Regions from separate parts of the Cytobacillus sp. FSL R5-0569 genome, predicted to be linked through region 3. Evidence: riboswitches for the same ligand, from Rfam matches in the RefSeq annotation. Region 3 holds a riboswitch; each other region holds the start of a gene.

What was found. A riboswitch is a leader RNA that binds a small molecule or an ion and turns the genes downstream of it on or off. The one in region 3 is predicted to bind thiamine pyrophosphate.
Region 1: it holds a riboswitch for thiamine pyrophosphate, as region 3 does, so the genes downstream of both, MKX78_RS01855 (3-oxoacyl-ACP reductase) here and MKX78_RS12295 (YkoF family thiamine/hydroxymethylpyrimidine-binding protein) in region 3, are expected to answer to the same signal.
Region 2: it holds a riboswitch for thiamine pyrophosphate, as region 3 does, so the genes downstream of both, thiT (energy-coupled thiamine transporter ThiT) here and MKX78_RS12295 (YkoF family thiamine/hydroxymethylpyrimidine-binding protein) in region 3, are expected to answer to the same signal.

Annotation. Positions count from the first base shown of each region.
Region 1 is NZ_JBBOWW010000001.1:339,209-347,278, forward strand. It holds gene MKX78_RS01840 (phasin family protein) at 239-541, shown strand; gene MKX78_RS01845 (ABC1 kinase family protein) at 571-2,235, shown strand; gene MKX78_RS01850 (glycosyltransferase) at 2,353-3,888, shown strand; TPP riboswitch at 3,974-4,075, shown strand; gene MKX78_RS01855 (3-oxoacyl-ACP reductase) at 4,168-4,923, shown strand; gene MKX78_RS01860 (IclR family transcriptional regulator) at 5,147-5,908, opposite strand; gene MKX78_RS01865 (polysaccharide biosynthesis protein) at 6,106-7,101, opposite strand; gene MKX78_RS01870 (glycosyltransferase family 2 protein) at 7,142-7,741, opposite strand; gene MKX78_RS01875 (hypothetical protein) at 7,896-8,070, shown strand, end outside.
Region 2 is NZ_JBBOWW010000001.1:263,348-271,417, forward strand. It holds gene MKX78_RS01425 (hypothetical protein) at 1-166, shown strand, start outside; gene MKX78_RS01430 (cytochrome C biogenesis protein) at 227-496, shown strand; gene MKX78_RS01435 (hypothetical protein) at 715-960, shown strand; gene aspA (aspartate ammonia-lyase) at 1,094-2,521, shown strand; gene MKX78_RS01445 (hypothetical protein) at 2,620-2,922, shown strand; gene MKX78_RS01450 (helix-turn-helix transcriptional regulator) at 2,924-3,118, shown strand; gene MKX78_RS01455 (YbjQ family protein) at 3,476-3,790, opposite strand; gene MKX78_RS01460 (hypothetical protein) at 3,771-3,989, opposite strand; gene MKX78_RS01465 (YxlC family protein) at 3,976-4,335, opposite strand; gene sigY (RNA polymerase sigma factor SigY) at 4,289-4,846, opposite strand; gene MKX78_RS01475 (hypothetical protein) at 5,375-6,085, shown strand; gene thiT (energy-coupled thiamine transporter ThiT) at 6,437-7,015, opposite strand; TPP riboswitch at 7,120-7,224, opposite strand; gene MKX78_RS01485 (hypothetical protein) at 7,358-7,597, shown strand; gene MKX78_RS01490 (M23 family metallopeptidase) at 7,621-8,070, shown strand, end outside.
Region 3 is NZ_JBBOWW010000001.1:2,390,255-2,398,324, forward strand. It holds gene MKX78_RS12280 (YhgE/Pip domain-containing protein) at 1-1,664, opposite strand, end outside; gene MKX78_RS12285 (efflux RND transporter permease subunit) at 1,651-3,717, opposite strand; gene MKX78_RS12290 (TetR/AcrR family transcriptional regulator) at 3,875-4,444, shown strand; TPP riboswitch at 4,651-4,754, shown strand; gene MKX78_RS12295 (YkoF family thiamine/hydroxymethylpyrimidine-binding protein) at 4,842-5,450, shown strand; gene MKX78_RS12300 (ECF transporter S component) at 5,447-6,058, shown strand; gene MKX78_RS12305 (ABC transporter ATP-binding protein) at 6,033-7,598, shown strand; gene MKX78_RS12310 (energy-coupling factor transporter transmembrane component T family protein) at 7,595-8,070, shown strand, end outside.

The sequences.
Region 1 (8,070 bases), 2.1 Mb from region 3:
TTCCGTGAACACTTCCGCTTTAATCCGACTTGCCCATTCTTCATCTACTTTCTAGGGTTGGACATGAGCGTAAAAATGAAGTGAGGCATTGCATTTTCTTTGATTAATTTTCTAACTATCTCTGAATTTCCCATCTGTTAGAACAACTTGTGATATATGTTTTTTCATGCTTAATCTACTTGAAAATGGGTAAAATAATGTTAGTGAAAATCTGCCATTTATTAAAGGAGGAAATGAGATGAAAAACCCAATAAAACAAGGGATGATGTTAGGGTTAGGTTTAGCAGCAGCAGGGAAAGAGCGTGCACAAGAAATGATGGATGAGTTAGTGAAAAGAGGAGAGTTAACAAAACAGGAAGCGAAGGATTTTATGCAGGAGGTAAGGGCGAAAGGCCAAGAGAAGCAAACGCAGATAGACGACAAAGCCCATCAACGAATGACTAGTTTATTGCATGATTTGAATATCGCTACAAAGGATGATGTCTTAAGATTAGAGGAACGGATTCTAGCACTTGAGGCAAACAATCGAGAAGAGAATTAAGGGAGGTTTTTGCCATTTTCAAACCAAAGATGAGTCATATTCATCGCTATCGTGAAATTGCCGTAGCCTTCTCTCATTACGGTTTTGGTTATCTCTTAAAAGAATTAGGCTTGCATGAAGTATTGTCCCTACCTAAACGTATGTTCATGCGAAAGCAAGAGGAAATTCATGAAAAGACGACAGGTGAACGTGTTCGTCTGTTTTTAGAAGAGCTTGGACCGACGTTTATTAAAGTTGGTCAGATTGCGAGTACAAGGTCAGATATTTTTCCGGAATCAATCATTAGGGAATTGGAAAAATTGCAGGAACATGCTCCGTCATTTTCATTTGCAGAGGTAAAAAAAATTGTTGAAACCGAACTAGGGGAAGAACTACATGACCTCTTTACAGAATTTCAAGAGGAGCCATTAGGATCGGCATCTATCGGTCAAGTCCATTATGGTGTCCTCCATTCTGGTGAAAAAGTAGCTGTTAAGGTACAAAGGCCTGATATTGAGAAAACCATGAGAACAGATTTAGAAATTTTGATAGAAATTGCTAAAATCGCAGAAAAACGGCTACATTGGGCATCGCAATATCAGTTAGTGGAAATGATGAAAGAATTTTCTAAAGCATTGTTAAATGAGTTGAATTATTTACTTGAAGGTCGTAATGCAGATAAAATTGCCAATCAATTTGAAGACAATAATCATTATAAAATCCCAAAAACATACTGGAAATATACGACGAAAAAAGTGTTAACTATGGAATATATTGAAGGGTGCGGCATCCTTGAAAATAAAAGTTTGGCGGAACAAGGGTTTAATAAACAACTGATCGCCGAAAGAATCGTTGAAGGCATCCTCCAGCAAATATTAGAGGAAGGTGTATTCCATGCAGATCCTCATCCAGGTAACATTTGTGTATTACCAGGAAATGTAATTGTTTTCATGGATTTTGGTATGGTTGGACGTTTAACTGAGGATATGAAAGAAAATTTAGCATCATTAATTATTGCCATGTTGCGGCAAAGCACCGATGGAGTCATTAAAGCCATCACTAAAATGGGTATTGTCCAAGATGATGTCGATGTTGAACTTTTAAAAATTGATGTTGATTTACTAAGAGAGAGATATTATGATATTCCGTTTAGTGAAATATCAATTGGCGAGGCGGTTAATGATTTGTTTTCCGTTGCCAATCAACATCATATACATATCCCAACAAACTTAACATTAGTGGGAAAAACATTGTTAACAATGGAAGGTATTGTTGAAAAACTTGACCCTAATATAAGCATATTAAAAATTGCTGAGCCTTTTGGTAGACGATTAATTATTAATAAATATCGACCTGATCATTTGGCGAAAGATTCGCTAGCTCATATCGGGGAGTATTTTGATATTCTAAAGGAAGCGCCGTATAATTTGAAAGATTTGATTGCCCTTATCAAAAAGGGAAAAATCCCGCTCGAACTGAACTTGCCAAACAGTGAAAAATTTCTAACGAGAATTGATCGTATCAGCAACCGGCTAGCATTTAGTATCGTGTTGCTAGCATTTTGCATTATAATGGTGGGTTTAATTATCGGTTCCGCCCTTGGCAGGCAATCATCTCTCCTATGGAATATACCAGCAGTAGAAATCGGCTTCGTCATTGCGATATTAATGTTCTTATTTCTTATATACACCATCATTAGAGCAGGGAGATTCTGACGACTCTCTGCTTTTTGTTTTGGGTAGAATTTTTCTGATTTCACTACACAAGCAATTCATGGTGAGAATATAGTGTAGAGAGGTGAACGGTTTTGTCAATAAACGTTAATGTTGCTTATGGTTAATACAAAAATTCTCATTGGCAGTCCAATTAATCAAGAACCCGATATTTTAAAAGAGTTTCTGCTATCCTTAGCCAATTTAAAAACGGATACAATGGAGATTCATTATCTTTTCATAGATGATAATCAGAATGAAGAATCAAGTAGATTACTACGTCATTTTGCCAAATGGAAGAAAGATGTTGCGATTTTATCCGCAAAAGAAGATAGTATCTATATTCGTACCGACTTTACCCATTTCTGGAATGATGCTCTCATCTGGAAGGTTGCTCGCTTCAAAGATATGCTTATTGAGCAGGCGAAATTTGAAGAATTTGATTATTTGTTTTTAATTGACTCTGATTTGCTTTTACACCCGAATACCCTTCATACACTTATTTCCACGAAAAAAGAAATTGTTTCAGAGGTATTTTGGACGGCTTGGCAAGAGGGGACAATTCCTTATCCGCAGGTGTGGTTAACAGATGAATATACCCACTGGAGACAGGCGGATGAAGGTGCCATAACAGACGAAGAAAAGGCCGTTCAAACCGAGGCCTTTATTCAACAGTTACAAACTCCAGGTGTTTATGAAGTAGGAGGATTAGGTGCGTGCACGCTAATTAGCAGGAAGGCTTTGTTAGCAGGTATTCATTTTAGTAAAATTAAAAATCTCAGTTTTTGGGGAGAAGATCGACATTTTTGTGTGAGAGCTGTGGCATTAGGACTGGATCTACATGTAGACACGCATCTGCCAGCTTATCATATTTATCGTTCTTCTGACCTTACAGGCATACCCGCATTTAAAGAAAAATGTCAGTATGCTTATAGCGAACTACCTATTTATCCAGAAAAAGCAGAAAGCCATCAAATTCGCTTATCGATGATTGTGAAGAATGAAGAAGGTCGTTATTTACAAACGATGTTAAAGAAAGTAAAGCCATTTATCGATGAAGCTGTGATTATAGATGATGCTAGTACTGATCAGACTATATCGATTTTCTTGCAAGAACTAAAAGGTATGCCAATTAAATTGGTCAAGAATGCAAGCTCCCAGTTTGCCAATGAAGTGGAACTAAGAAAACAACAGTGGTTAGAAGCAACGAATGGTTTTTTAGGTTGGGTATTAAATCTTGACGCAGATGAATGGTTTGAGGAGAGTTTTATTGATTATATTGATGACTTTGTTAAACAGGATACTATCGACCTGTACTGTTTTAGACTGTATGATATGTGGGATGAAGACCATTATCGTGAAGATGAATACTGGCAAGCACATTTCTTATACCGTCCATTTCTAGCAAGAGTTAGATCAACCTTTCAGCCTGTCTGGAAAGAAACACCACAGCATTGTGGGAGATTTCCAGAAAACATCTTCCAACTTACCCACAGTTTATCCACAATGCGAGTCAAGCATTTAGGCTGGGCAAAAGAAAAAGATCGATTAGAAAAATATGAGAGATATAAGCTGCTTGACCCGAATAGCCTCTACGGTAATGAGAAACAATATGAATCGATTCTAGATAAGAATCCCCGTTTAAAACAATGGTGAGAAACATAAAGCAAATGGTCAGTTTCGAAATGAACTTCGATTCATAGCTAGGAAACTATTTGTATGCTAAACTAAAAATAATTAAAAATTGTTGCAGGGGGACTCAGAAAATGAGTTGAGAAGGTTAAAACCTGACCCTTAGAACCTGTTCGTTAAGACGATCGTAGGGAGCATCTTCCAACTATATGCATATGTATGGTAGGCTCTCCATTTTCGGGGAGCCTTTTGTTTTGTTTCCCTGAACATTTTTAATTACATCTATTGAAAAGAGGGAATAGCGTGAGAGAAGAAGTCGTGTTAGTAACAGGAGCAAGTCGTGGATTAGGAGCTGCAATTGCTGAAAAGTTTGGTAAGGAGGGCTACAAAGTAGTCGTTAATTATTTTAATAATAAAGAAAAAGCAGATGCAGTAGTTGAAAAAATCGGACAAGATCGTGCATTGGCTATCCAAGCTGATGTAAGAGATCATCAAGCAGTAAAAGCAATGGTAGCAGACACAATTGCTCATTTTGGTCGCTTGGATATCGTTGTAAATAATGCATTAGTTCAATTTAAATTTGATCCTGTGGCACAGGCGAAAGTAGAGGAATTATCTTGGGCTAGCTATCAAACCCAGTTTGAAGGCGCGATAAAAGCAAGCTTAAATGTTGTTCAATCTGCTCTTCCGGCTCTAAAGGATTCACAGCAAGCCCGTGTGATTGGTATTGGCACGAATCTTTACCAGAACCCAGTCGTTGCCTACCATGAATATACAACAGCCAAAGCGGCATTAATTGGCTTTACACGCAATATGGCCAAAGAGCTCGGACAGTATGATATTAATGTGAATATGGTTTCCGGTGGATTATTAGAAACAACGGATGCAAGTGCTGTTACTACCCCTGAGGTATTTGCGATTGTGGCTGATAACTCTGCTATCCGCCGTGTGACAAAACCAGAAGACGTAGCAGAAGCCGTTGTTTTCTTAGCCTCTCCAGGCGCTAGAGCGATTACGGGACAAAATCTAGTCGTTGATCATGGATTGACGATGAACTAAGATAAAAAAGGTCGTCATCTTTGTTTATGGCGGCCTTTTTCAATAAAATGGACTTATTTTGTAGGTTGATAAATCAGTAAAGAGCTTATATCAGCAAATGTGAGACTAAGTCGAAGCTAAACTCCAATTTATTCGCAGAAAAGGATATTTTTAAAATAACAACTTAATTTTCTCACTAGTATTTTATTCTACTAGATGTTAAAACGGTCGATTGAACGTTCAATCAGTATTGTTCAATTTTTCCTTGTTTATATCGATAGCCAAACATAGAAGATGCTTGTAGGTGAAACTTCAGCAGTTGCTTGCTCATCGGATCCGATGCTTCCTTAGGCATCTTATCGTTAAATCCAACAACTGTCACTGCACCGAGTAATTGATTCTGGTAGTCTAGCAAAGGGACGGAAGCCGAAGAAATCGATGGAATTAAAGGTTCGGTAGCGAAGGAGATTTTCGATTGTTGAATCATTTGCCATTCTGCGTTATCGATCGCTTCCCCGTCTCCTAGCCAATCTTTTGTCAGTACTGGGTTTAAGAAACTTAAGAAAATCTTCCCTGCGGCAGATGTTGGTGGTAAGCTTCCGCCTAGTTGTGTACCAATATGAAGTGGTTCATTCGAATGACAAATCTTTGTCGTAATAGGTCCGTTGTTTGTCCATAATGAAAACGAAACGGTGCAGGAAGTAAGCGAAGAAAGTTCCTGCATATACGGAGTGATTGCATCGGCAATATCACGACTACCAAAGGCGGCTGTACCATATTGAATCAATTTGCTTCCAAGATAATACAGGTTTGTCCCTTTTTCACGATAGAGCATGTTCAATTGCGTAAGTGTATTTAAATATTTATATAAATTACTTTTCGTAATACCGGTTTCTTCTTGAATGGTTGAGAATTTCATTGGGGTATCTTTTTGATAGATTAATTCGATGATAGAAATGCCTATTTGCAAGGATTGTATCATCGTACTACTTTTTTGTATTTCCATGTATGTAACTCCTCAATATGCTAGTCATGTTGAATCCTAATTTATCAGAAACTACATCAAACAACAACCTTCCTTTAGAAGGTTGGTAGGATATCCCTATAAATTCAGTATATATAAGAATAGTAAGTGAGTTGGCGATTATTAACTTGGTCAATGAAGGTGCTCAACTCACGAAAAATAGGGAGCGGTCAAATATATTAATTTAACCTTTTCCATTTTTTTAGCTCTTTTTGAACATAGGATAATGATTGTAGTTTTTCTTTTAGTTCAGCTACAGAGAGACGATAAGTATTATTGGAGTGATATTCTTCTACAGAGTTTGTATCAGTTTCTATTCTGGTATCTCGAGGAATGCGATAGAAGCCTTCAAGATCAATAGCTTTCGCTGCTTCTTCTTTTGTTAGTAAAACTTCATAGAGCTTTTCTCCCGGCCGTGTGCCAATTAATTCTAAAGGAAGGCTAACGTGAAAAAGTTCTTTAATCGCTTGTGCTAAATCTGTAATATAGGCAGCAGGCGATTTTTGTACCATAATATCCCCATTACAAGCATTCTCAAAAGCGTACAATACGAGTTCGACAGCCTCATCTAAACTCATCATAAAACGGGTCATTAAAGGATGCGTAACAGTTAGCGGCTTTCCTTCCTTTACTTGTTCTATGAGTAGCGGAATGATGGACCCCCTTGATGCCATGACATTTCCGTATCTTGTGCCACATATAATGGTACCACGAGCGTTAGCTTGTCTCGATTTAGCGATAAATGTCTTTTCCATTAAAGCTTTAGACATTCCCATTGCATTAATTGGATAGGCTGCTTTGTCCGTTGATAGGCAGACAATTTTCTTTACCCCTGCTTGTATGCCTGCACTTAATACATGATCGGTGCCAAGAATATTCGTTTTCACCGCCTCTAGCGGATGTGACTCACATGAGGGTACTTGTTTTAAGGCTGCTGCATGAAAAATGTAATCAACCCCGTCCACAGCTGGTAATAAAGTACTCATATCCCGAACATCGCCGAGGATATAAGAGATTCTTCCATCTGCATACTGTTTTTGCATGTCATCTTGTTTTTTTTCATCACGAGAAAAGATGCGTATTTCTTTTATTTCACTATGCAAAAAACGTTCTAACACCACATGCCCAAACGAGCCGGTTCCACCTGTAATTAATAGCGTTTTATTTTTAAACATAAGTATGGAACGCACCTTTCTGTCATTTCCCACAATGGGCTTACTTTAATCCAAAATAGTATAAATAATATTCGGAATTTATTCGTGGATAGTTATACCAGTAAGCGATAATTCCTGTTATGTGCACTGAAGGGTTTTGTTCTAAGAGCGCTTGATGAAAATCACAGTCCCCCGCCATATCCGGTCTTTCAGAAAATCTCGCTTCTCCCACACAGCTTCTCTTAATGATCCTAAATTGCCCACACCATTCACGATAATTTTCTTCCGTTGCTTGAAAGAGCTGGCCATCCTTTGTCACCATGCTGTAATAATAAATGTCGTACTCACCATCTATTTTAGCGAGTACTTCACGAATGGTTGGTAAATAAATATCATCGCTATCAATAATGGCAATATAATCTCCAGTTGCGGCTTCGATACAACGATTATACGAATAGCTAGCGCCACGATTTTCCCCATTTTCTAAGATTTTTAGTTGAGGGTACTGTTGTTGATATTCTTTTAACATCAATAATGTTTGATCGGTTGATCCGTCATCACAAACAATGATTTCATCGGCATATTCTTTAGGAATGCTATCAAGCATCGAGCGAACCCATTGTTCACTATTATAAACCGGGGATAAAAAGCTGAATCTCATGACTTTTCCTCACTTTATTATGCATGATTTTGGGGCAGGTGTTATATCGTTTAGTGTATGCGCCTAATTAAAAGTGGTGAATTTAGGACATAAAAAGAAATTATTTACAATAAATTTCTTTTAGTGTAATATTACACTCAAGAGGGGTGAGGGAATGTTTATGGTGAGTTTACCGTTATGGTTTTGGCTATTGTATTATCTCTTTTTGTTTATTTCATTTATGATGGCGTTAAGAATGTTATGGAGGAAACAAATTAGAAAAACAGCATTATTTGTCATCTTTTTTGTTCTAACAATCCCTTTTATTTCTATATTCAATGCTATTGGTC
Region 2 (8,070 bases), 2.1 Mb from region 3:
ATCAATTATTGCAATCGCATCTATCGTTATTTGGCTTGCGGTATCGAATGAAGTTTTAAAAACGGAGAATAGTCGCTCGAAGTTGATTACTTTGATGACTGCTGGCACTTTAACAACAGTGATATTGACGATTTCACTTTTTCAAAGCGTGTCATTTAAATGGTAGGTGAAACTTCATGATTTTGAATTTGTAAAAGTCGAAGTATTAATACCAGGCGAATATATTGTGAGATTAAGAGATGAATTGAATGCAATAGGAACATTAACAGTTGGGAATTATGATCAGGTTATATCTTACTCAGAGGTAAAAGGTTACTATAGACCTTTAGAAGACGCTAATCCTTACTTAGGTCAAATTGGGAACATCTCGTTTGGGACAGAATGTAAGATGGAATTTCGTTGCCTATATAGCCGTATGGAAGAAGTGAAAACAATCATCAAACGCATTCACCCATATGAAGAGCCAGTGATCTATTTTCATCCGGTGTTCGTTTAATATAGAAGGGATTTAAACAAGGCCTGATTATAACCAACCTGGGTCTATTGATGATGGCTAGGTTGGTGAAGTTTTTACCTTGTTCATTCGAATCCACAAATTGTATCGAAAACCTCTTAGAATGAACCTCTCTCATCATTTAATCCATTTTTCCGTATATAAAGACTTATTGTGTAATATGATGAACTATAAGCTTACTTTTGAAAAGAGGCGTGCATTTGTCAAAAGTTCATCTCTCTCTTATTTTAGGAATACTTTCTATCATCACACCGTATATTGGACTTGTTATAGGTATCTTTGGAAGCATCTATGCATCAAAGTTATTGTGCAATATTAATGGACCTAAAGAAAGAAAGTTAATTTCTGCTGGAAAAGTATGCAGTGTGATTGGCATTTTCCTTCATACTATTCTGCTCATTTTATTAAGTTTTTCTCTTATTATTTTTTTCTTAACCAGTGTGTAAGCAGAAAAAATCTTTGTGGCTCCCCGCCTTTATAAAAGAATTAGACTGTGCTATTATTTAGGAGGTATATCGTCTTAAAGCAAGATGATATATCTATAGTTAAATGATGAAAATAGGCGAGGCGAAAATAAAAATGTCAAATGATAAAGTAAGGATTGAAAACGATTTCTTAGGTTCGAAAGAAGTGCCAATAGATGCATATTATGGTGTTCAAACCTTACGTGCAGTTGAAAACTTTCCAATTACCGGATATCGCATTCATGAAGAGCTGATCATCGCAATTGCTATGGTTAAAAAGGCAGCCGCGTTAGCAAATATGGACACAAAAAGATTATATGAGGGGCTTGGCAATGTTATTGTACAGGCTGCTGATGAAATTATTGAAGGTAAATGGCATGATCACTTTATTGTTGACCCGATTCAAGGTGGCGCTGGGACATCCATTAATATGAATGCCAATGAAGTGATTGCCAATCGTGCGCTAGAGTTACTAGGGAAGAATAAAGGAGACTATGCACTTCACTTAAGTCCGAATAGTCATGTCAACATGTCACAATCAACAAATGATGCTTTCCCAACAGCGATTCATATTGCTACATTGAATGCATTGGAAAAACTGACACAAACGATGGAGCATATGCTTGCAGCATTTAAGGAGAAAGCAAAGCAGTTTGATCATGTGATTAAAATGGGTAGAACACATCTGCAAGATGCGGTTCCGATTCGTCTTGGACAAGAGTTTGAAGCATACAGTCGTGTAGTCACAAGAGATATTAAACGGATCCAGCAATCTCGTCAGCATTTATATGAAATCAATATGGGGGCAACGGCTGTAGGAACGGGACTAAATGCAGACCCTATTTATATTGAAAGTGTTGTTAAACATATGGCTGAGATTACGGGCTTACCACTTGTTGGCGCCGATCATCTTGTCGATGCGACTCAAAATACAGATGCTTATACAGAAGTTTCTGCAGCGTTAAAAGTCTGTATGATGAATATGTCTAAGATTGCTAATGACATTCGTTTAATGGCATCAGGCCCACGCGCTGGTCTAGGCGAAATTTCATTGCCTGCGCGTCAACCAGGTTCTTCTATCATGCCAGGTAAAGTGAATCCTGTTATGCCTGAAATGATTAACCAAGTGGCATTCCAAGTCATCGGTAATGACCATACCATTTGCCTTGCATCCGAGGCAGGACAGCTAGAATTAAACGTAATGGAGCCGGTACTTGTTTTTAACTTATTACAATCAATCAGTATTATGAACAACGCTTTCCGTGCTTTTACAGATTACTGTTTATCAGGCATTGAAGCGAATGAAACACGTTTGAAAGAATATGTAGAAAACAGTGCAGGGATCATTACAGCAGTGAATCCACATATCGGATACGAAGTCGCAGCACGCATCGCGAGAGAAGCAATCATCAATGGCAAATCCGTTCGTGAACTGTGCTTAAAATACGATGTGCTTACTGAAGAAGAATTGGATCTTATCTTGAACCCATACGAAATGACGAACCCAGGTATCGCGGGTGTGTCTTTGTTAAATAGAGATTAATTTAAATGCTTAGAGTTGATAATGGCTCTAAGCATTTTTGTGTTGTTTTAGTAAAAAAATGTATAAAGTATTTTACATTTTTTGAAGGAGGAATCATTTTGAACGGGATTGTTATTATCTTTTTTTCACTGCTAGTTTTAAGTTTAATACTCATTTTTTTGACAATCAGTACGTTACCTCAGCTCGGTGATGAAAGGAAAAAATTAATTAAAATGAAAGCACAATCTTATTCCTTTGCAGTAGTTATAGCCGTGTTAGTTTTTGAAATGGGGAAGAAGGTTTATTCAGCTTTTTGGGGAAGCAACACTTATGAAGGAATCTCACCATTCTCCTTTCTACTAAGTATTTGCATTATCTACTTGATTACTTTACTTTTTTATAAGAGAAAATACGGTAATTAAGATGAAAAACCGAATTCGTGAGTTAAGGAAGTCAATGAAACTATCGCAGGAGGATGTAGCGAAACGTTGCAAAGTAACAAGGCAAACGATTAATGCTATTGAAAATAATAAATATGATCCAACACTGCAGTTGGCGTTTAATTTAGCCAAAGTATTGGATACCACAGTAGATGAGTTGTTTGCGAGTGAAGAGTAGAGAAATGGGATAATAAAATAATAAAGGGAGTTGAGGATCTCTGGAAGAAAATCAAAGGTCAAAACTAGAGCTGTATCAGGCGAATTATGGATCACTCGTCACTGCGTTACTTTGTCTCTACAGTGCCTATGTCAGTTGGGGAGAGAATTGGTTTTTAGTATTTTTATTTAGTGCAGGTATCATTATTTGTGGGACATTTGCTTGCTATGATATTAAAAGAATGATACAGCAGCGGAGGCTTAAGCGTTAGAATTAGGGGTTAGGAATTTGCTCAATCCTTATTCTGAATAGATATAAGTTACTCCGCAGAAAAGCTGTCGAGAAATCGACAGCCAACAAATATATATAACCCCTTGTTTACTCCACATACACCGCCGTACCATAAGCCAATATTTCACTGGCGTTTGCCATTATAGCTGACGTTTCTAAACGTACACCGATAATCGCATTTGCCCCTTTTTTTTTGGCATGCTCTACCATTCGACCGATTGCTTTCTGGCGAGATTCCGTCATCATATCTGTATATTCCGAGACTTCTCCACCGACAATCGTACGTAATCCGGCAACGATATCTTTTCCAATATGTTTCGATTGGACTGAATTTCCCCTAACAAAACCTTTTAACTCTTTTATTTCTTTACCTGGTATTGTTTCAGTAGTCACGATAATCATTTAATTCATCCTCCTCTTTTCTACGAACGTTTCTTACGATGAAATAGAATATTAGTGGTACCGGTGCTTGAATTAAGGCGATAATACCCCAGAACCAATGATTCATTCCATTTTTCTTTGCATTAGTAAATAAAAAGATACTTTGTGATAATAAAATAATTGCTACTAAGAATAGTAAAAAGAAATCAATATTCGTCATGTCGCACCTTCTCTCTATGTTTTTGGATTTGCAGAAAGGTATAACAGATGACAAGAAGGACTGTAAGACCTTGTAATGTGATAAAGACAACTGGTATTTGGGTTAATGTTGTAAAAAATAAAACAAGAATAAGTGTTGCTATTCCGCTGAATAAGAGTAATTCTCTTCGCCATTTTTTGCTAGCTTCATCCTTTTCTGCGATGACCATTTTTTCAAACCAATCTTCACTAGGAGTAGAGATGGGGTTATTTTCCTCAAACTGTGCAAAAGAACGTTTCATTTCTTTTGAAAAATCTTCTTCATCCTTGTTTGATAGGATTTTCCATTGTTCCTGGGCCTTTCTCATCTTCACCCATCTCCTTTCGAATGGTTTTAATTCCGCGGTGAACTCTAGATTTTACTGTTCCTTCAGCAATTCCAAGCATTTTGCCAATCTCATCATACGCATAGCCATAATAATGTTTTAAAATAATCGGCACTCTTAATTCATCTTCTAATTCACCGAGAGAAGCTAATAAGTAATCCCAATCTTCATTTCGTGACTGTGCCTGCCATTTTAATTTCCGCATATGTTGTGCTTTAAAGGCATCAGCTCGCTTCTGGCGCCTTTTTTGATCGATATATAATTTTGTACCAATGGATATGAGCCAAGTGGAGAATTTCGATTTCACCTGAAATTGATTTAGTTTTTCAATCGCTTTTGTCATTGTCTCTTGTGCCAAATCCTCAGCTTCTTCTCGATTAAGGGTGAGCTTCATTAAATAATGAACGAGAAGGGGATAACTCTCCTTAAATAAGTGAGCTAACGCCTGGTTATCGCCTTTTTTCGCTGCTTTAATCCATTTTTTCTCTTCCAAACCTTGCCCCCCTTTTCTTTGGATTTACTATTATGACGATTAGTGTTCTCCTTTCGTTCACGAAAAATAAAATTTTTTGAATGGAGATAGAGATTATCTCTTGTTATCGCGTTGAATTTATTTATGGATAAATATGTAAATTTATTTTCTGCCATGTGCCCTTTGATTTCAATGGTCAATTATAACCTTATTTTCATTGACATGGATCCTCTTTTGGCATGACTACAGATGAAACAGCCAGCAGTATCGAGGCTGGTACGCCATACAACCTCCATTTAAATCTTGGCGATGGTATCTTTTAAATATATGTCAGCTTCATCCAATCAATACGGTAAATCTTAAACGAGCGTTTTTAGCTTAGACTGAACGCAAATGATGTTTACGCGCAAAAGGCAGAAGGGAAAGGTTGAGAATTGCGCGCAAATCGTGTTTACGCGCAAAAGAGAGAAGGGGAAGGCGGAAAACTGCGTGCAAATCGTGTATACGCGCAAAAGAGAAAAGAGGAAGTCAGAGAACTGCGCGTAAATCGTGTATACGCGCAAAAGAGAGAAGGGGAAGTCAGGGAACTGCGCGCAAATCGTGTATACGCGCAAAAGAGAGAAGAGGAAGTCAGGGAACTGCGCGCAAATCGTGTATACGCGCAAAAGAGAGAAAGGGAAGTCAGGGAACTGCGCGCAAATCGTGTTTACGCGCAAAAGAGAGAAGAGGAAGTCAGGGAACTGCGCGCAAATTGTGTTTACGCGCAAAAGAGAGAAGGGGGAAGTCAGGGAACTGCGCGCAAATCGTGTATACGCGCAAAAGAGAAAAGAGGAAGTCAGAGAACTGCGCGTAAATCGTGTATACGCGCAAAAGAGAAAAGAGGAAGTCAGAGAACTGCGCGCAAATCGTGTTTATGCGCAAAAGAGAGAAGAAAAAGTCAGAGAACTGCGCGCAAATCGTGTTTATGCGCAAAAGAGAGCAGGGGAAGTCAGGGAACTGCGCGCAAATCGTGTTTATGCGCAAAAGAGAGAAGGGGAAGTCAGAGAACTGCGCGCAAATCGTGTATACGCGCAAAAGAGAGCAGGGGAAGTCAGGGAACTGCGCGCAAATCGTGTTTATGCGCAAAAGAGAGAAGGGGAAGTCAGAGAACTGCGCGCAAATTGTGTTTACGCGCAAAAGAGAGCAGGGAAAGTCAGAGAACTGCGCGATCGTGTTTACGTACAAAAATCACAAGAAAGAAAACAGATGATGTTGGTTTAAACTACCGTAGATAATAGTTGTTGCAAATTCATAAATAATCAAGAGTGTTCATCGTTAGATTGACATTGACGGAAGAAAAGTGCTGCTAAAAAAAGTAAGGATAAAGATGTGTCTACTCCCCCTCTCAGAAATCCAAAAAGAAAACTGCCGGTCTCAAGGAGAAAATAGAAGAGAAGATGTTGGTTTGTCTAGCTGCTTTTGGCGCTTTCATTTTGCATGGTTATCTTATGGATATCACGCCGATGTACATGTCACCCTGATTCCACAGTTCATTCATCGTGCGAAAATCCCCCAAAACGTTGACTTGAAAAAAAGGCCCTGCGTTCCCCCAGAGCCTTTAGATGATTATGATTAATATGCTTTTTTAAGAAGGACCTTATTGGCTGTTGTGTAAAGCATGACAACGACTAAGGCACATACGATAAAGGTAGGTAGCATATATGTTCCGTTATATACGAGTGAGTAAAGTGCGACAGGTTGATCTGCCGGAGCATAGGCACCAAATAGGATAATGCCTGATAAATAATGGCATAAGAAGCGTAAGAAACTTCCTAAGAAAACGCCACTAATAACATACATGTTTGCTTTGGCAAATTGGCCGTCTTGATAATTTTGCACAACTTTATTCATATAGATGCCTGCGAGTCCGACAACAGCAAAGGCTACGAAATAGTCAATGATCCAAGAGGCGAAATGAAAAGGAACAGCTCCTGTTAAGATTTGAAGTCCTCCTAATAGTAAGCCCGTTAAGACGCCGCCTTTAACACCCCAACGAAAGGCCATTAAGAAAACCGGTACCATAGCAAGTGAGATGGACCCACCTTGTGGCCAAAATCTCCCCATCAGTAAGCCTGATAAGAAATCAAGTAATAATGCCAAAGCTGCAAATATAGCAATTTCCACCATAAAAAGTGTTTTATTTTGTTTCATGTTTTTCCTCCTTCTCCGAAAAGAGAAGCGAACGAGTAAACCTGTATTACTTTTTTGTCATGAAAAAAAGCAATACATAGGCGGTGATGGATGCCTAGTATTGCTCATATCCAAAACCACGATCCCTACGCTAGCATTATCTAACAGGTTCTTAGGGTCAGAACGAACTCGCTCACTCTCAGCCATATTAGGCTCCCCTTGTGGAAGTATTAAATTTATCCTCGGTTAGAATATACTATGACTTTCATCAGAATTCAAGAATCTTTTTTTGGTAGTAAAAAAACAAATTATTTGTGAAACTTATTCCCTAGATAGTCGTAGAATAATCAAGGAGTGATTGATATGAAGAAGGTTTTTGAAGTAAACCATCATGGAAATCATATATTAATCGAAAATTATTGGATTAACGGAGAAAAGTTGTATGTAAATGGTGAATTACAGGATGAAAATTTAGGTCTAGCATTAAGAGGGGATTTGAAAGGTAAGTTAGAAGATTCAAGTGAAATTAAAGTAACTATTGGCGGTTTCTTTACTATTAATTGCAAAATATTTCTTGAGAATCGTTTAATTTTTTCATCTTAATAAAACTTACGGAGGTAGAGGGTATGGTAGGGTCAATGGATCCTGATAGGTTTATAGATCATTGGTTAAGAGAAGATTTTAAAACAATTTATGAAGCAACTTCAAAAGTGTTTCAAGGAATGGTTTCATTATCGGCATTTATTGAGATGAGCGCAGCTTTTAATGAAGGTGTGCGTAGTTATCATCTTACGTCACGGACGGATGTCTTAGGCATTGGTCAGTTCGTATGGGTAGATAACTCAAAAGCAAAAGCAGTTGTGGTTGGATTCGATGATAAATATACAATTGTCAGTTTCTATTTGAAACCCTACTTTGTCTTTCCAGAAACAGATAAGATTTATACAAAGAATGAATACATTATGCCGGTGATGGATGATTGGTTTGTTTTCTGGGGTGGCACAAATGAATTTATTAATTACCATTACGTATATGAACATCAAAGGTACGCGTATGATCTATTAAAGGTGAAGGAT
Region 3 (8,070 bases):
AAAGAAATTGGCTCATAATCAGATTTATCATATTGCGATATCATTTCATCAACTTCTTTTGTCACCTCATCAGGAATGTCTTTAGTTGCATCATGTAATTGTCCAGTTCCATTATGAAGCGAGCCAGCTCCTTTGGTTAGTTGCCGAGCTCCAGATAGAGAACCGCTAATTCCTTCATGGATGTCACTATATGATGTACTTAATTCAGAAACACCGCCTGTATAAGCAAGTAACCCTTGGTGGAATTGATTATAGTTAGATACCATTTCTTCAACACCAGATGTCAATTGTTTTAACCCTTCATCAATGTCAATTTGAAGAATAGATTCGTCTATATTAGATGATATTGCACGAAGGTTACCTGCTGCTTCTCTCATTGATTGACTAAAGGTTGATATAGGTTCAACCATGTCTGTAAGGTTATCTTTGGCTAGTAGTAGAACTTCTTGAGTAGCTTTTGTCCCTCTATAGGTTTCTACCAATTGGTCAATTACCTCTTTATCCGCATTACTTTCATATAATTTATTTATCTCTTTATCTGAAATTTGGTTATCTGGTATCTGCTCCAGAGCACGGTTGATTTGTGTTTTTACCTCATTGTAATTAACAACTACTTGGTCTACATCATTAGCTGCTTGTTCTAGATTATCCGCCACCTCAGGCAGATCGATTGTTACATTCTCGAGTTCCCCAATACCACTCACGCCACTGGCTTGTTTAATCTCATCTTTAATCAATGATAAAGTATTATTTATTTGTGCTGATCCTTCAGTTAATCGGTCACCAGACTGACTTAATTCATTTAGTCCTTTTTTATATTGTGCAGACCCACCCTCTAATGACCGTAAGCCTGATGAAAGTTCATTCATTCCTATTTCTAAGTCTCCGACACCATGATGAATGTCACCAATTGCCTCAGTTAATGAGTGAAATTCACTCGTCAATTCTTCAGTATCTGGGCTATCAATGGCAAGTGAAGCAGGTAAAGCAGATATTTGCACACCTTCTGTTTCAAAATGATTTGTTTCTGCCTCAATCGTAAATACTTCTTCCTGCTCAGGCATAACGGTAAAAGTGAGCTGCTTATCTTTGCCGGATTGTGCAACAGTGGCATTCTCAGCTTTTATATCCTTAAATTTTTCAGTGTTCAGCGGTACGCTAATTTGCAGCATATAATTTTCAGAGAATGAAGAACGCTTACCTTCATTCGCTTCTACAGCAATTTCCATTTTTATATCGCCAGATTTACCAGCTAAATTTTCTGGATTAATCTTTTTATTATTAAGGTAATAATTAATTGTAAAACGCCAAGGTAACTCAGAGTTATTTGGTAAGTTTCCTTGATAATAATAATTTTCTTCTCTTGCTTGTAATGTGATCTGATTATTTTCTTTGCTAATTTTTGATGTGTCAGTTAGATTTTTAACTTTTTCGTAATTTCCAAAATCCTCAATCACACCAGGTTCTATCATTTCAAAAGAATTGACAACATATAATTCGGTTAGGTTACCGTCTGCTAGCAAGTTAGCATAAATCACTTCATTTTTGTTTGCTACTTTCCCTTTACTCATTCCATCTTTAACAGGTTGTGATTCTGCATGTATATTCATCACAGGAAAGAAAAATAGAGAAGCAGTGATAAGCATCCATTTAATGATCTTCATGTTTTTCCTCCTTGTTACTAAAGTCCATTTGAAGAGATGTTTTTTGAATCAATTTATCACATAGTAATAATAATCCAGGTAGAAAAAGTATAACGAGTAAAAACGCGAGCAATGCTCCTCTACCTAATAATAATCCTATAGAACCGACGATTGGATTTGAGGAAGTTAGCCATAATATAAATCCGACACTTGATAATATGGACGCTGAAACGATAATGGAAAATAATTTCTCATCAATTGTTTTTCTCATCGCTTGTTTTGGAGATAACTTTCCACGATTATGCTTATAAGTCTCTGTTAATAAAATGGCATAATCGACCGTTGCTGCAAGCTGTACAGTGCTAACGATGAGATAACCAATAAATACTAATGACGTATCGGTAAAATAGGGTATGGCGAGATTAATCCAAACAGAAGATTGTATTGTTAATAATAAGATAATCGGTAATGATAATGATTTGAATGTGACAAGTAACACGAGTCCAACCGCGATAACGGTTAAAGTATTTACTAAAGAATTATCTTCTGTAACAGTTGATTTCATATCATAAAGTGCAACACTTTCGCCTAAAGTTAACGCTTGATTACCAAAATAGTTAGTACCTATTTCCCTTACCTCTTCTACTAATTGAAAAGGAATATCTCCTTCTGTTCCTGCATCAGTATTAATGATGATTCGACTGTAATTATTAGATAAGAATTGTTCCTTTGCTTCCTCCTCCAAATATTCTTGCGGAATAGTCGAGCCAACCATATTCGCGTATCCAATTACATTTGAGACATGGTCAACCTCTTCAATAGATTCAATCATTTCTTTTTCTTTACCTATTTCATTATTAGGTACCAATAATACTACAGCGGTTGATTCGCCAAATATTTCTTCTACTTTTTGGATGTCTTGCCCTAATCTAGTACTATCAGGTTGATCCCCCATTCCATAAGTAAATGAGGTTTCTTTTTGTGCTAAAAAGCTAGGTATAATGAGAAGTAAGACGAAAATCAAGACTGGAAACCTTAACTTTAATGTTTTTTTTCCAATACCTTCAAAATTTGGTATTAATGATTTGTGCTGTGTTTTTTCAATCCAATGATGGAATAATAATGTAAGTGCTGGAAGGAATACCATCACACTTATAAAACTTAAAATTATTCCTTTAACAAGGTTTAAACCTAGGTCTGATCCAATCTCAAAATCCATAAACAATAATGCAATAAATCCAAATAGAGTTGTAGATGCGCTCGAGGCAATGACACTAAACGATTCTTTCATAGCTAGTTTCATAGCTAGATTTGGCTCATGCCCTTGTTTACGATAATCTTGAAAACTATGTAATAAAAAGATAGCGTAATCCAAGGAAACAGCTAACTGCAAAATTGGTGCGACTGATTGTGTCACAAAGGACACTTCTCCTATAAAAACATTACTCCCTAAATTAATAATTACCGATACACCGATAGCCGTTAAGAAAAAGAGCGGTTCGACCCAAGAGTTTGTCGAGAGAACTAGTATAATGATAATAATGGGAATAAGTATCCCTGCAGCGAGTAACGTTTCTTGCCCTGTCATTTTCTGCTGCGTAGCTGTATTTGCAGCTTCGCCAATAAGTGATCCCTTCTCACCAATTATTTGATATATATCTTCTGTTGCTTCGACCTCTTTGCCACTCTCAATGGTGACAGAATAAAGAGCGTGATTATTTTTGTAGTAATTTTCTATTGTGCCTTGGTCTCCGGTTTCTATTGGTGTTCTTATGTCCATCGCATCATCTAACCACATCACATCAGTTACACCTTGAACCTTATTTAATTTCTCTTTAATAACGAGCGCTTCTTGGATTGTTACATTCTCAACCATTACGCTTGTATTTGGAATGCCACTAGTAAACTCATCTTCCATCACTTCTAAAGCAACGGTAGATTCAGCTTCTGCTGGGATATAATCTTTCATATTATAATTAACATTCACAAACAGAAATCCAATAGCAGAAAGCACTGATAACAAAAAGAAAATGATTGTTACAGATTTTTTATAACGAATAATAAACTCAATCATTATTGGTTTCCCCACTTCTTGATGTTGAAATTCTTTTACAGTAACATTATACATACCACTGTGTTAGATAAACAACAAACAGTTGTGTAAAAAATGTTTAACATCCAACATTTAAGCGTACTTTGTTGGATTTCTCTAAAAAAGTGAGGGTGGCATGATGAACAAAAAATTGGATCGTCGGAAACAATATACTCGTATGGTGTTAAAGGAAAGTTTAATGGAATTATTAAGAGAAAAGATAATTTCATCCATTACCATTAAAGAATTATGTCAAAAAGCAGATATCAATCGTTCTACTTTTTATAGCCATTATCGTGATCAATTTGATTTACTCCAGCATATTGAAGATGAGATTTTGTTAGAATTACAAGTCACTTTAAAACAGTACAACCATAATGAGACAAATGAAACTTTTGCAATGACGAAGTATTTATTAGATTATGTTTATAAACGAAGTGCTGATTTTCTTGTTTTATTTAGTGACCATGGTAACAAAGCTTTTCAAACGAGAGTGATTGATACTGCACAATCAATCATTATTAATAGTTTAAAGGAAGATCCGCAGGTCATAAATATAGATAAATCAAAATATATGATTTACTTTGTAATTAGTGGATGTATTTATGTAATTGAAAAATGGTTAATGAATGGGATGAAAGAATCTCCGGAAGAAATGACAACCATTATTACTGAAATTAGTAATCGGGTTATTCTTCATTCTAAATAGTATGCGAATATATCAACATTCTTCACATCAATATTTTATTCACCTCTACTATATTGCGATTTAAACTGTATTCCTTACTCTTTTGCATCATTTACGTATCAATTAGTAAATTGTATTTATCTCTACTACATTATCAATTGACAAGTATTGGTTTACAGATAATGATTTTTTGCTTATGATAGGATAGACGAACAAATAAAATATATCGAATGCGCTAGGGGAGCTATATTTAATGGCTGAGAAGGCAATTGCCTGACCCTTATAACCCGATCTAGATAATACTAGCGTGGGGAAGTGCAGTTGGTCAGTGTATTCTCTTTTTTTTCTGCATAGCCAAACTGCATTCCATCGGGGTGCAGTTTTTTTTGTTCAAAAAATGTTAAAAGGAGATTTTTGTATGAATCAATTATGTGGAACAAGTAGTATCGTAGGTTGTCAGTTTACGCTTTCTCCAATGAGTGAGAGGTATGTGGACATCATCTTATTTGCCCTTAAAGAAGTGAACATGTCAAAGGTGTGGTCAGAAACTGATGATGTATCTACTTGTATCCGTGGTAAGCAAATTCATGTTTTTGATGTAGTGAGGGCAATCTTTTTACACGCAGCTAAAACAGGAGAACACATCGCTATGAGTGGTACCTTTTCGATTGGTTGTCCAGGAGATTCAGCAGCAGATGTATACATGGACGAATCTGACATTGCCTTGAACAAGGATGATACAAAAGAAATAGACCAGCTTGCAGGTTGTAAATTTGCCCTCTATCCCTTAGGGAGGGAAGATTATATGGAAAAAATTTATGAGCAAATTGATTGGTCCAAGGAGACTGAAGTAAACGTTAGCCATAGCCATTATGCCACAAGGCTTGATGGCAAGGTGAATGATATTTTTAACTTGTTACAGAACGTTTTCGATCAGACCAAGCAAGATGTATCTCATGTGACAATGACATTCACATTATCAGCTAACAGCCCTACTGGAAAAGCTAAAGAAGTGAAAGTCTCATGATAAAATCATGGCGTCTGAAAGATATTGTTCTCATGTCAGTCCTGGGTGTCGTATTTGGCTTTATTTATTTAGGGTTTTTTGGGGTCGGTAAAGTTCTTGTTGCCATCCTTACCCCGTTTGGGTTTGGACCCATTGGTTATGAATTGATTTATGGCATATGGTTTATTGTATCCATAATAGCTGCTTACATTATCAGAAAGCCAGGCGTTGCTTTTACAGCAGAAACCATTGCTGCTATTACCGAAGTACTTGTCGGCTCAACATCTGGACCCACTTTAATTCTTTCAGGGATGGTGCAAGGATTAGGGGCGGAAATCGCTTTTGCTCTGACAAAATGGAAAAATTATCAACCTCGTATTCTCGTTTTTTCAGGTGTCAGCGCTGCATTTATTAGTTTTCCTTACCATTTCTTTGTATCAGGTTTTCATGCCTATGAATCCTGGCTTATTATGACAATGTTTGTTATACGTCTCTTAAGTGGAGCTATCATTGCTGGTTATTTAGGAAAAATATTAGCAGATCAACTAGCGAAAACTGGTGTTTTAAATGGGTACCCTATTGGGAAGGAGGTACTAGCAAGGCATGGAAAATCATCAACCAATTTTTGAATTAGACTCTTTCTCATTTTCCTTTGATAAACACGATGAACCTTCTGTAAATAATGTAAGCTGTAAGTTATATGCAGAGGAAGTGACTTTATTACTTGGAGCAAGTGGTTCTGGCAAAAGTACACTGACACTATGTTTAAATGGTCTATATCCTGAGGCGGTTGAAGGTTTTACTTCAGGGGACCTTTTATATAAAGGGAGAAATATCTCCTCCTACCCCAAAGGAGTAATAAACCAAGAAATAGGCATTGTCTTTCAAGATCCAGAAAGTCAGTTTTGCATGGTTCGTGTAGAAGATGAATTAGCATTTGTGTTAGAAAACTTGTCTATTCCCAGATGCCAAATGAAACAAAGAATAGAACATGTGCTAGATATTGTAGGATTATCACAATATATGAAACATAACATTCACCATCTTTCAGGAGGACAAAAACAAAAGGTTGCGCTAGCTTCTATCCTTTTAATGGACCCTCAATACTTAATTTTAGATGAACCTACAGCAAATTTAGATCCGATATCTAGCCTCGAGTTTATCGAGACAATTATTAAGATTCAAAAACAACAAAGATTTGGTTTGCTTGTAATTGAACACGAAATCGATGACTGGGAACCATACGCTCATCGGTTGGTTGCGCTTAATAAAAAAGGAGAAATACTTTTAGATAGTACGCCGAAGGAAGGTTTTCAAAATCATTTACATAAGTTGACGAAGAATCGTATAAGAGTTCCTAAAAGGTATGAAAATAGGAAAATGCCTAGTCGACCATCAAGTGAGAAAGAAAGTACAGAAGTAATCGTCAATCTTAAAGATATACAATTTAACTATAAAAATAAGCAAATCCTAAATGAACTTTCCTTTTCAATCAAAGAAGGGGACTTTTGCGCAATAGTTGGCGAAAATGGTGCTGGTAAATCTACTTTATTACAGTTAATAGCCAAATTAATTAAGCCCGTATCAGGCTCAATCGATTTTTTAAACACTCCATTAAGTAATTGGCATGAAAACGAATTGTATAAGAATATGGGCTATGTATTTCAAAATCCTGAGCATCAATTTATTAACCAAACTGTATACGATGAAGTGTGTTTTGGTATCAAGCTAAGTGGCTATTCTACAGAAGAAACAGAAAGAATGGTTCATCATTTATTAACCGATTTTGATCTCTTATCTGATAAGTGGAAAAATCCATTTTCCTTAAGTGGTGGCCAAAAAAGAAGGCTAAGTGTAGCAACGATGTTACATTCCAAACCTGATTTACTTCTATTCGATGAACCAACATTTGGACAAGATGCCTATACGACCTCTCAATTTATGCGTAAAGTCATGCACCTAAATGATAAAGGGGCCACCATCGTTTTCGTTACACATGACATGGATTTAGTTGATTCATACTGTAATAATGTCTTGGTTATGCAACAAGGAAAGATCGTTTATGATGGTACACCTAAAGCACTTTGGCGAAAAACTGACCTTTTAGAAAGAGCCAGATTAAGGATACCTTACCGCTTACGGTTGATAAATGAAGAGATGACGATATGATACACTCATTAAATCCAACCATAAAAGCTATTACGGTTATCTTACCTGCCATTTTGTTGAGCTTTTCCTTTGATATTATTACACCAGCGATTATGTTTATTTATATCCTGATACTTACCTTTTTCTTCAGTAAACTGAACATAAAGAAATGGTTGTTTTACTTTATACCGATGTCCTTTTTTACGCTCGGGTTAGCTTGGATGACAATGCTGTATACGGATGATAAGTACGCAACTGGTCCTATTGTTTTTTCGTTCTTTTCTTTTGATATTAGGATGGGTAGCATTATAGTTAGTATGAGTTTAGCACTAAGGTCATTGTGTTTTATAGGGTTATCTTTACTCTTTGCTTTTACAACTGATCCAACAAAATTTATGTTAAGTTTAATGCAGCAAGTTCGCCTTTCACCTAAGTTAACTTATGGTATTTTGGCAGGGTATCGCTTTGTTCCAACCTTCAAGCACGAATTAGA